Regions from separate parts of the Rossellomorea sp. GAMAL-10_SWC genome, predicted to be linked through region 1. Evidence: riboswitches for the same ligand, from Rfam matches in the RefSeq annotation. Region 1 holds a riboswitch; each other region holds the start of a gene.
The links. Region 1 has a riboswitch for lysine ahead of V5E38_RS12575 (amino acid permease). Riboswitches for the same ligand answer to the same signal wherever they lie in the genome.
Positions count from the first base shown of each region.

Region 2: it holds a riboswitch for lysine, as region 1 does, so the genes downstream of both, V5E38_RS15975 (aspartate kinase) here and V5E38_RS12575 (amino acid permease) in region 1, are expected to answer to the same signal.
Region 3: it holds a riboswitch for lysine, as region 1 does, so the genes downstream of both, lysA (diaminopimelate decarboxylase) here and V5E38_RS12575 (amino acid permease) in region 1, are expected to answer to the same signal.

Region 1 covers NZ_CP144911.1:2,539,000-2,543,297, reverse strand. The annotation lists gene V5E38_RS12590 (hypothetical protein) at 1-88, opposite strand, end outside; gene V5E38_RS12585 (hypothetical protein) at 283-492, shown strand; gene pdxK (carbohydrate kinase family protein) at 901-1,716, opposite strand; lysine riboswitch at 1,918-2,096, shown strand; gene V5E38_RS12575 (amino acid permease) at 2,295-3,764, shown strand; gene V5E38_RS12570 (MBL fold metallo-hydrolase) at 4,071-4,298, shown strand, end outside.
Region 2 covers NZ_CP144911.1:3,217,322-3,221,619, reverse strand. The annotation lists gene uvrC (excinuclease ABC subunit UvrC) at 1-1,533, shown strand, start outside; lysine riboswitch at 1,608-1,783, shown strand; gene V5E38_RS15975 (aspartate kinase) at 1,890-3,131, shown strand; gene V5E38_RS15970 (YslB family protein) at 3,729-4,175, opposite strand.
Region 3 covers NZ_CP144911.1:4,155,361-4,159,658, forward strand. The annotation lists gene mscL (MscL family protein) at 1-10, shown strand, start outside; gene V5E38_RS20090 (C40 family peptidase) at 89-1,294, opposite strand; gene lysA (diaminopimelate decarboxylase) at 1,507-2,826, opposite strand; lysine riboswitch at 2,962-3,135, opposite strand; gene V5E38_RS20100 (cation diffusion facilitator family transporter) at 3,442-4,298, shown strand, end outside.

The DNA.
Region 1 (4,298 bases):
CTTGGATACTTTCGTCATTATTTTTTTCACAACCAATTACTGAAAGAAACATACATGTTATTATTAATATGAAAATATTTTTTCTCATAAAATCCACTTCCTTTCTATTTATAATAACATGCAATACATAAAAAATGTTAAATCATGGTAATTTTCACTTGGTTTTTAAAATTATTGAAAGTGTAAAAGGTTGTAGGAAATAAAGTAGAAATTAATTGTAAAATTGTATGCTCTAGCTATTTATAAATTATTTAAGCTTTTAACTAAAGGAGGAGAATTTATATGGGACATAACAAACAGGCAATACATCTTCATAAGCGTTTAAACACTTTGCATACAAAACATAATGAACGAGTTGCTGAGTTTCATAAACAACACGCGCTTCAGATTGAAAATGGTGAAAATGGAAATGGTTTACTAGCTAAATGGGAAAGATTTGTTTACTTCAAAGGAAGAAGTGCATTTAAGGCAATTAAAGGGTTCGTTAAGTGAAAAGTGGGAACATAGGGTATAGGGAAACCTTTGCCCTTTTTTTATTCTTTAAAATAAAAAATATCGTGAGTCGCAAATAAAATCCGAAAACCGCAATTAAATTTGGCAAAACAGCAATTAAAATTAGGGAATCACAAATAAATTTAGCAAAACTGCAATTAAATTCCAAGGAATCGCAAATAAAATTAAAAATTACCCATACCAGTTAAGGTATTATGTCCTCAAATTTAGAAAATAGTAGGATAAATAGCAGATTTTATCAAGTTTTTATTCGACTTGGAACAGATTTGCTAGTTTTTGATTGATAAAAATCATTCCAGCTTCAGTACATTCACATTTTTTACAATTAAAAAAGGGCGCCTCATACGTCAGTTAACCTGACGTATAAGACAGCCCCATTATTTGATATTAGCCTTCTCCATGTAATCGATATGCCATGTGGTTTGTTGGGCCAACGTATTGATTAAGTGGGAATGAGTGACGAATTGCTTCAGTAATGAATTTCTTTGCAGTGTAGATTGCTTCTCTTGGTTCTGCTCCTTTAGCAAGCTCTGCACAAATCGCTGCCGAATAAGTACAACCCGCACCGTGAGTATATGTAGTTTCGATTCTATCAGATTCTAGATGCTCGATTTTTTCTCCATCAAATAATACATCTATTGCATTTTCATGCTGAATTTTGCTTCCACCTTTAACTAAAACATATTTAGCACCTAATTCATGGATTTTGCGTGCTGCTTCTTCCATTTGTTCAACAGTGCAGATTGGAGCCATTTTAGCTAATTGAGCTGCCTCAAATAAATTTGGTGTTACAACTGTTGAAAGTGGTACTAAAATTTCTCTTAATGCATCATTTGTCTCTGGGTGAAGAGCCTCGTCATTTCCTTTACAAATCATAACTGGATCAACAACAACTCGATCAATATTATGTTTTTTTATTGTTTTTGCTGCTAACTCAATTATTTCAGTTGAACCAAGCATACCTGTTTTCATTGCTTGAATTCCAACGCCAACAACGATTGTTTCTAATTGCGCTGCAATTGTATCTATATCAATTGGAAATACTTGATGATGCCAATGATTATGAGGATCCATCGCTACTAAAGTTGTAATTGCACTCATTCCATAAACATTACGTTCCTGAAACGTTTTAATATCAGCTTGTAATCCAGCTCCACCACTACTATCAGATCCCGCAAGTGTTAATGCTTTATAAATTGTCATGTGAAAATTTCCTCCTTTGAAGTATACAGAGTTATTATACAAAAACATAAGTGTTAGGTACAAGACATGAGTATCCTGAGGCGAAAATCAAGAGATGCATCTCTTAGGTAAAGTCTATTTTTGTCGAAAATTCTATTGACAAACTAGATTAATAGATTGTATATTGAGTTTATAAAAATTAATTTAATATGATCTTTATCTCGTCTGGATAGAGGCGCAGTTTTGATTAGTCGTTACTTTGAGGTTTATGGTACCTGTGAAAAGTAATAAAAGGTGAAACTGCCGAAGTAATAAATTTACCATTTAAATTTATTACTGGGCCTATTGCTGAATAAGCATAGGACTGTCACAAGAATTTCTTGTGGAGGGCTATTGAAGAGATGTTGATGTTGTTTGACACATATAATTGAGTCTTAAACACGTGAACATTGCTTCACGTGTTTTTTGTATTTTACCAGATTTTCCATTCTTTACATAATGACGAAAATACTGAGTAAAATACACATCATACAACACTTTATACCGTCCCATATTCTCGCGTAAAGATAAGATTGCAAGAATCAAGAGGAGGCAATAAGATGGGACTAACAAACCCTAAGAATGATAAAGTAGTATCGAATACTCACGATGGTTCTTTAAAAAGGGGCCTTAAAGCAAGACATTTAACGATGATTTCAATTGGTGGTTCAATTGGGACAGGATTGTTTTTAGCTAGTGGAACTTCAATTAGTCAAGCTGGTCCTGGCGGAGCTGTTTTAGCTTACGGACTAATTGGTATTATGGTTTATTTCTTAATGACTAGTTTAGGTGAAATGGCGACTTACTTGCCAGTTTCGGGTTCATTTAGTACTTATGGATCTCGCTATGTTGATCCAGCATTTGGTTTTGCTATGGGTTGGAATTATTGGTATAACTGGGCAATCACTTTAGCTTTTGAATTATTAGCTTCAGCAATGCTGATGAAATATTGGTTTCCACATACTCCAGCTGTTTTATGGAGCGGAATCTTTTTAGTGATTATTTTAGGGTTAAATTTACTTTCGGTTAAAGGCTATGGTGAATCAGAGTTTTGGTTTTCATTAATTAAAGTTGTTACTGTAGTTGTCTTTTTAGTTGTTGGTATTGCAATGATTTTTGGCATTTTAAGTGGACATCATGCAGGTTTCAAAAACTTTACTGCTGGAGATGCTCCGTTTCATAATGGATTTTTAGGTGTTTTATCAATCTTTATTGTTGCAGGTTTCTCATTCCAAGGTACAGAGCTAATCGGTGTTGCAGCAGGTGAGACTGAACATCCGGAAAAAAATGTTCCAAAAGCTATCCGTCAAATTTTCTGGCGTATCCTTCTATTTTATGTATTAGCTATTATCGTAATTGGTTTATTAATTCCTTATACAGACCCTGGTCTAATGAAAAATGACGTGGCTGTTAGTCCATTTACTTTAGTATTTGAAAAATTAGGTGTTGCATTTGCGGCTTCTGTAATGAATGCAGTTATTTTAACATCAGTTTTATCGGCAGGTAATAGTGGAACATACGCATCTACTCGTATGTTATATACGCTAGCAATTGAAGGAAAAGCTCCTAAATTCTTAACAAAAGTAAATAAAAATGGTGTTCCTACAAATGCTTTATATATAACACTTGCAGTTGGTTCACTTGCTTGTTTATCTTCATTTTTCGGTGAAGGTCAAGTGTATACTTGGTTATTAAATTTATCAGGCTTATCAGGTTTCCTTGCTTGGTTAGGTATTGCGATTTCTCATTACCGTTTCCGTAAGGCTTATGTTGCTCAAGGAAAAGATTTAAAAGATTTACCTTATCGCGCAAAATGGTTCCCACTAGGTCCAATCTTAGCATTCTTAGCTTGTTTATTTATTGTACTAGCTCAAAACTGGCAAGCTTTCACTGGTAAGGCAATTGATTGGCAAGGTGTACTTGTTTCATACATTGGAATTCCTGTATTTTTAATTGTTTGGTTAGGTTATAAATTTAAACACAAAACGAAAGTTGTTTCTTATAAAGAGATGGATTTATCTAGAAAATAATATCAACATGTAGAAAAAGTACTAAAAATTGATTTTCAGACTGATTGCGAGCGCTTGTCTTTCGAGGCGCGAAGCCTGGTGAGGAGCGGGGGGTTACCCTAGACGGTAATGAGCACCGCTCAACAGGCGAAGCAACGAAGAAAGCGAGCGTTTGTCAACAGTCTGAAGCCCTTTCATCTTTGATGAAAGGGTTTTTTAGTCATTATAACGATTTTTATGTAAATTTGGAATTTTTGTTCACAAAAACTAATACCTTTAGCATTATAAAACTAAAGGTATTAGTTTTTATTATTAGGAGGGTATAAAATGAAGATTACGAAAAATAATTATCTTTATGAGTTGAGCTTTTTACCCAATTTCTTTCCTGTAAATTGTTTTTTAGTTGAAGAAGAAAACGAACTTACGTTAATCGATACAGCACTATCCTTTAGTGCGACTAAAATTATTGAAGCAGCTAATCAAATCGGCAAAAAAATTACGAATATCGTTTTAACGCATGCGCACGGTGACCATGTTGGAGCGCTTGATCAATTA
Region 2 (4,298 bases), 680 kb from region 1:
ATTAAGAAATATGATCCGAAATATAACATCATGTTAAAGGATGATAAATCATACCCCTTTATTAAAATCACTGCTGAAAAACATCCTCGCTTATTAATTACGCGAAATGTAAAAAAAGATAAAGGGAAATATTTTGGACCATTCCCTAATGCTACAGCCGCTAGTGAAACAAAAAAATTATTAGATCGTCTATATCCATTACGAAAATGTTCTTCATTACCAGATAAAGTTTGTTTATATTATCATATTGGTCAGTGTCTTGCGCCTTGTGTAAAAGAAGTAACTGATCAACAAAATCAGGAAATAGTTAATGAAATTGCCCGTTTTCTAAACGGTGGGGAAGACCAAATACGAAAAGAATTAGAGGCAAAAATGCTTGCTGCATCTGAACAATTAGATTTCGAGCGCGCGAAAGAGTATCGAGACCAAATTGTATCTATTGAAGCGACTATGGAAAAGCAGAAAATGATGAGTAGTGATTTAGTTGATCGAGATGTATTTGGATATGCGGTTGATAAGGGATGGATGTGTGTTCAAGTTTTCTTTATTCGAAGAGGAAAATTAATTGAAAGAGATGTATCATATTTTCCAATTTACGATGAACCAGAAGAAGAATTCCTATCGTTTATTGGGCAATTTTATGAAAAACCACACAATATAAAACCAAAAGAAATTTTTGTACCAGATAAAGTTGATACTGAAATTCTAAAAGGTTTACTAAAAATTCCTGTATTCCAACCAAAAAGAGGCCAAAAAAAGGAACTCGTAGTATTAGCAAATAAAAATGCCAAAATTGGACTCGGTGAGAAATTTAAGTTAATTGAGCGAGATGAAGAAAGAACAGTTAAAGCAATAGAAAAACTAGGGGATATTTTAAATATTGAAACTCCATATCGAATTGAAGCATTCGATAATTCAAATATTCAAGGAACAAATCCTGTTTCAGCTATGGTTGTCTTTATAGACGGAAAACCTTCAAAAAAAGATTATCGCAAATATAAAATCAAAACTGTCGTAGGACCTGATGATTACGATTCAATGCGTGAGGTAGTACGTAGAAGATATTCGAGAGCATTAAAAGAGAATTTACCTTTACCAAACTTAATAATTGTGGATGGTGGGAAAGGACATCTAGCTGCAGTTGAAGATGTACTCCAAAATGAGTTAGGCCTATACATCCCAACAGCTGGACTTGTTAAAGATGAAAAGCACCGCACTTCAGAGTTATTAATCGGACAACCACCTCAAATTGTCCAACTTGGAAGACAAAGCCAAGAATTCTTTTTATTACAAAGAATTCAAGACGAGGTACACAGGTTTGCGATTGAATTCTATCGTCAGCTTCATAGTAAATCAATGGTTCAATCGGCTTTAGATGGCATAGCAGGTGTTGGTGGAACAAGAAAGAAAGCTCTTCTTAAACATTTTGGATCGGTCAAAAAAATAAAAGAGGCATCAATCGATGAGTTAATAGCAGCTAAAATGCCAAAAAATGTTGCAGAAGAAATTTATCAGCATTTCCATAAAGAGTAACATAGTTGCCAAAATTTTTATCTTGACACTATTTTCAAAATAATTTATATTTTAGTTAAAATTAAATGATTTTCTCTCGTAATAGAGGTGCAAAACTTAAAAGTATGCTGTCATAGACGTGTGGCGTTGTGATGGACAGTTGAAAGGAAGTTTTGCCGAAATAAAATGAATCCACAATTCATTTTGTTGGGACTGCATTTAAGAAATGTAGTACTGTCGCATAATAATTATGCGGGGAGCTATTGAAGAGATGTTGATGATTTGTCTATTTTATTTTATTTGTAAATTAGGCGCGTGAACATTGCTTCACGCGCTTTTTTGTATTCTTTTTTAAGTAAAAAGTGAGGATGAGAAAAATGGGAATTATTGTTCAGAAATTCGGTGGTACTTCAGTAGGCTCAATTGAACGAATTCAGCATGTTGCTGAAACAGTAACCAAATCATATAAAGAAGGAAACCAAGTAGTTACAGTTGTATCTGCAATGGGACATCATACAGACGAACTAGTTAGTTTAGCAGCTCAAATTAGTCCGCAAAACAGTAAACGTGAATTAGATATGTTACTTACTACAGGGGAACAAGTTTCGATTTCGTTACTAGCAATGGCAATCCAAGCTAAAGGTTTTAAAGCTATTTCACTAACTGGTTGGCAAGCTGGAATTCAAACTGAATCTGTCCATGGAAATGCTCGTATTGAAACAATTCATACTGATCGAATTCAACAATTACTTGATGAAGGGTATATCGTAATTGTTGCTGGTTTCCAAGGTTTAAGTGACAACAATGAAATTACGACATTAGGTCGTGGTGGTTCAGATACAACAGCTGTTGCATTGGCAGCTGCTTTAAATGCAGAACGTTGTGATATTTATACGGACGTATTAGGTGTTTATACTACGGATCCAAGAGTTGAACCAAATGCTTCTAAACTAAGCCATGTCTCTTATGATGAAATGCTAGAGCTTGCAGCTTTAGGAGCAGCGGTTTTACATCCAAGAGCAGTAGAATTCGCAAAAAATTATAATTTAATAATTCAAGTTCGTTCAAGTCAACATGATGAAATCGGTACATTTATTGGGGAGGAAACACAAATGGAACAACAATCAGTCGTAAGAGGAATCGCATTCGAATCTAATGTAACAAGGATGACTTTAAATGGTTTAAATAACCATGTAGATTTATTACCTAAAATCTTTACTTTATTAGCAAGTGAAGGTATTGATGTTGATATTATCATCCAAAGCGTAACATCAGATAACTTAGTAAATCTTTCATTCTCGATCAAATCTGAAAATATGATGGAAGCAATAGCGGTTCTAGAATCAAAGAAAGAATTTTTAGGTTACCGCTCATTTGATTTTGAAAGTGAACTTGCTAAAGTATCAATTGTAGGTAGTGGAATGGTTTCAAATCCAGGTGTTGCTGCAAAAATGTTTAAATTTTTAGCTGAAAGTGAAATCCCTGTAAAAATGGTAAGTACTTCTGAAATTAAAGTATCTACAGTTGTACCAAAATCAAAATTACAAGAAGCAGTTCACGCTCTTCATAAAGGATATGAATTAGATCGTATTAATGAAGAAGTAGTAGTGGAAAACTAAATAGTAAAATAAACCCTTTTAGGCGTTCAAATACTTATATATAGGCTTTGAAATATTGATTTTATCAATATTCATCACGTTCAGATATACAGAGCCGTATAGTATAGTGATAGCGTTTAAAAGGGTTTTTTAATCGTTAAGCGAATAAATTATATAAAGATTCTGTAAATTTAAAATAAGTAAGGCGAACGGCTAAATGGTAAATAAAAGAAGGAGGTATTAATAATGGGGCATAGTATACTTGCCTACGGATATGGAGAAATTGTGCTACAGTTCGTTCTATTAATACTCGCCATTTTGTTTTTTGTTTCTATTTGTTTATTCTTGTTAAATTCTATTATTAAGGGAGTTAAAAGAAACAAGAATTTTGAGGGAATTAGAAGGCAGGATCCAAGTAAGGAAAGGAAAGAGAAGGGGTAAGTTAAATAATAACTACCTGATCTTTTTCTTAAATTGAAGTAAAAATTTGGACTTAATGATTTATTGGTTAATACTCATTGTTGTACCTGTAATTGAACTTATATTTCAATATTTCAAGAAAAAATTATTCAAAAGAAAACACCACAAGGGACCAAAGTTCTTGTGGTGTTTTTCGTGTTATCTTCTTGTAATTGGATCTTTTAAATCCCATTTTACTTGGAACTTTACTTTGTCGCCTCTTTTGCTTTGCTCTTCATACGTTTCAGCTATAACATCGATTTGCTGTTGAATTTGCATCGCTAGAAATCCAGCTTCTAGTTGGTAAGATACGTTCTTTTTTTGTTGATCTCTGTATGTAATTAATTCAGAAGATAGTGTTAAATGAACTTCTTGCTTCTTTTCTTCTTCAACAGTAAGAGTACCCCAACCAGCTTGATCAAAAAATTCTATAATTTCTTCAAAGGTTGCTAAAGGATATTTCCTGGCAATCATTTTACCCGCCCAATATAAAATATCATTTTGCTCTTTTCCTAATAAATCATTCAATAAATCGTTACGTATTAGCTCATAGCCAAAACCAGAAATATTTCCCGGAATATTTAAATTTTCAATGCCGTTCGTCATGGTCGGATAACTCTCCCTTTCCTAAAAAAACATGTTTTTATTATATACAATATTTAATAGTAAAAACAATAATTCGACAACAGTAGATTACAAGGATTACCAATCTAAATGAGAAGTTTTTTC
Region 3 (4,298 bases), 1.6 Mb from region 1:
TATAAGCTAAAAGCTTATACCTTTTTGATTTTAAGACAATATAAAAAACCTCGTACTATACTAAATATAATACGAGGTTAATAAACTATTAGAATTTTCCATAGCCTAAGAAGTGAGAACGAACCCAGCTATTACTTAAGCTGATTACGCTGATCCCTTTACTTCCAGCATGAACCATTTTATTTCCACCAATGTAAATACCCATATGTGAAGGACCATTAATATAAGTATTTTGTAAGAATACTAGGTCACCAGGTTGTGGAGAGCTGATTTTTGTCGCATTGCTCCAATATGTTTTTACATTTCCACGTGAGATGCCATATCCATTATGTGAATATACATACCAGATGAAACCACTGCAATCGAAACCGCTTGGAGACGTTCCACCAAATACATAAGGTACACCTTGGAATTGTAAAGCATAATCTACAAGTGAGTTTCCAGTTGCTGCTGGACCATCATTATTTGAATCTGATTTAGGTTTTGAATTTGAATCTGAATTTGAACTAGAATTTGAACTAGATTTCGAATCAGAATTTGAACTAGATTTAGTAGCTGGCGTGCTAACGCTGTCATCTTCTTCATCATCGCTAGATAATGCAGCTAACTCAAGAGATTGTTGCTCAAGACGTTGAACTCTTTCATCTTCTTTTGCATTCTCTAATTCTTTAACAGCTAACTTTAAGTTAGCTTCAGCAGTATTTAATGATTTTTGTTTTTCAGCTTGTGATTTTGAAAGTTCACTTTGTTGAGCCACTAAATCTTCTTTTGCTGTTACTAATGATTCTTTCTTCTGGTCAACAAGTTGTTTTTCTTTTACTACTTCTGCTTGTTCAGACTTTTGTTCTTTAATGATATTTTCATCAGCATCAAATAGTGTTGAAATTGAGTTTACTCGATTAAAGAAATCTACGATTGAATCAGAATTAAATAAAACGTCTGTTACTAGATTAACTTTTGGTTGTTTTTGCATTGCAACTAAACGATCCTCTAATAAATCGTTACGTTTTTGAATTCTGTCTTCTAAATATGTAATTCTTGCATTTTTATCTTTAATAATTTCTTCTGTTTCAGAAATTTCTGCTTTTTTTGCTTCTATGTTTTGCTTAGTTGTTTTAATTTGTTGATCTATTTTCTCTATCTCGTTGCTTAATTCTTTAAATTGTGATTGGAACTTATCTACTTCAGCTTGCTTTTTTTCAACTTTGCTATCAGCTAATACTGAAGCATTTGGCGCTAATGATAATACTATTGTACTTGCCATCGCCAGCACTGCTAGTTTTTTTCTTAACATTTCAGCGTTTCTCCTCTCGCTAATCTACGTAAATATTTATACCATAGATTCCCGAAGAGAGTCGCAATTGTTACAATATTGTAATATAAATGATAAATATGTCTTTATATGTCGATAAATTATCATCTTTTATTAAAGGAAACGAAATAAAACACTTCTATATTATATAGAAGTGTCAGTATTGATACAAATAACACAAAAACGTTAATTATCTATCTACGAGAGTTTTCGATGTAAACTCTGTCATTTCTAACTAAATCTTCATATGTTTCACGACGGACTACTTCTCTTGAAACACCCTCTTTAACAAATACTACTGCTGGGCGACGGATACGATTATAATTATTAGCCATTGAATAGCCATAAGCTCCAGTGCAAGATACAGCTAATACATCATTGTTTTGTACAACAGGTAAGTTACAATCCCAAATTAGCATGTCGCCACTCTCGCAGCATTTACCAGCAATCGATACAACTTCTTTATTCTCATCATTTGCTCGATTCGCAAGCATCGCTTCGTATTTTGATCCGTATAGTGCAGGACGAATATTATCAGTCATTCCCCCATCAACAGATACATATTTACGAATTGAAGGAAGAGTTTTTGTTGAACCAATCGTATAAAGTGTTGTTCCAGCTTCACCAACAATACTGCGTCCAGGCTCTAACCATAATTCTGGTAATTTGTAGTCTAGCTCTTCACATTGTTGCTTAATAATAGTAGTAATTTTTTCTATATGTTTAGCAACAGCTAAAGGCTCATCTTCCGAAGTATAACGAATACCAAAGCCTCCACCTACATTTAATATTTCAGCTGTAAAACCTAAATCATTTTTAAGTCCATTTAAAAAGCTCATTAATACATTGATTGCATGAACAAATCCATCTGGTTCGAAAATTTGAGATCCTATATGTGAATGTACTCCTAATAATTTTAGGTTAGTTGATTTTAAAGAAACTTCCACTGCTTCATTAGCTTGACCAGACATAATATCGAATCCAAATTTAGAGTCTTCTTGACCCGTCATTACATATTCATGTGTATGTGCTTCAACACCTGGCGTAACACGTAATAAGATTGATACTTCTTCATTACGTTGTTCAGCTAAGGCCTGTAATACTTCTAGCTCAAAGAAATTATCGACTACAAAACAACCGATTTTTGCATTTAAAGCTTCTTCAATTTCTTCAATTGTTTTGTTGTTTCCGTGAAAGTGAATTTTCTCAGCTGGATAACCTGCTTGCAATGCTGTATATAACTCTCCACCAGAAACAACATCTAGACATAGACCTTCTCTTTCTATTAAGCGGGCTTGTTCAACACATAGAAACGCTTTACTCGCGTAAGCAACCTGATATTTCATTCCCGTTTCTCTTAAAGCTTCATGGAATTCCCTACATTTTGATTCAATTAATGCTTCGTCATAAATGTATAGAGGGGTACCGTAATTTTTTACTAAATCTACAGTATCACAACCTCCGATTTCTAAATGTCCTTCATTATTAATTCGACTATTACCATGTAAATACATTCGTATTCTCCCTTCAAATCAAATGTAAGATCATTCTAAGAAGCTTCCTTCAATGTATTAGTGTATTAAAAAAGACACATGAAGGATATGTTCATGTGCCTATCGCTTTTTAAAAAAGGACTTAGCCAATCACATCTCTTCAATAGCTCTTCACAAACACATGTGACAGTACTACATTTATTAAATGTAGTCCCAGAAATAAAATGTGTGGCAATTTATTTCTTCGGCATAGGATCCTTTCTCATTTCGTCATAAAACCCACAGTTCTCTGAAATGATACTCATATACAATGCAACCTCTACGAATAGACTGTTATTTTTTATATTAGTCTATGTATAACACAGTCTAAAAATAGATGTCAAACCATTTTTAAATAGTTTGTCGATTTATATTCACTCACACACACAGCTTTTGCTTTCCAAAAATAGTATTTATAATATAGAATATGTTTTATGCGAGAGAAAAGGTGATTCAAAAATGAAAAATCATTTCAAAAATTATAAATTAAATCTAAAAAAGAAAAACCACTAACAAACTGTTAGTGGTTTTTCTTTTTTGTTGCCTTATTACAAAACTCTTAACTTAAGTAGAAAAAATTGGACTGGGGTGAATAGATTGCGTTCAAGCAAAATAGCTGTACTCTCAATATGTAGTAACACATTCATCGTTTTATTAAAATTAATTGTCGGGATTTTTACTGGTTCCGTAGCAATTATCTCTGAAGCAATTCATTCTTTATTGGACTTAGTTGCTTCAGTCATTGCCTTTTTCTCTGTAAGGATTTCAAACAGACCACCTGATAAGGAACATCCTTATGGTCATGGTAAGTTTGAAAATATTTCAGGTACAGTCGAAACAATCTTAATATTTGTAGCTGGTATTTGGATTATCATTGAATCTGTTGAAAAGCTACTTCATCCTACCCCAATTAAGATGCCAATTATCGGTGTAGTCGTCATGTTAATTGGAGCGTTAATCAATTGGAGAGTAGGAAAAATCGTTCAAAAAGTAGGTAATGATACTCATTCTGTTGCAATGCAATCAAACGCTTTGCATTTATTAACAGACGTTTATTCATCACTCGGAGTTGCAATAAGTTTAATTTTAGTCAGTCTTACTGGTTGGGAATTTCTCGATGCATTGATTGGAATTGGAATCGCAATTTATATAATGAAAGAATCAATCGAACTTGGACGTAAGTCGTTTACCCCCCTACTTGATACTGGGCTTTCTATAGATGAATTAAAACAAATCGAAAATGTATTATATTCTTTTAAATCCCAATTTATCGAATACCATGACTTACGCACGAGACGTTCGGGTGCTGAGGAGCATATAGATTTCCATTTAGTATTACCATCTCACATGAGCATTGAAGAAGCCCATATACTATGTGACAAAATAGAAGAAGAAATAAAAAAGGTTTTAGTAGATCCTAAAATATTAATCCATGTCGAACCAGAAAATGAAAG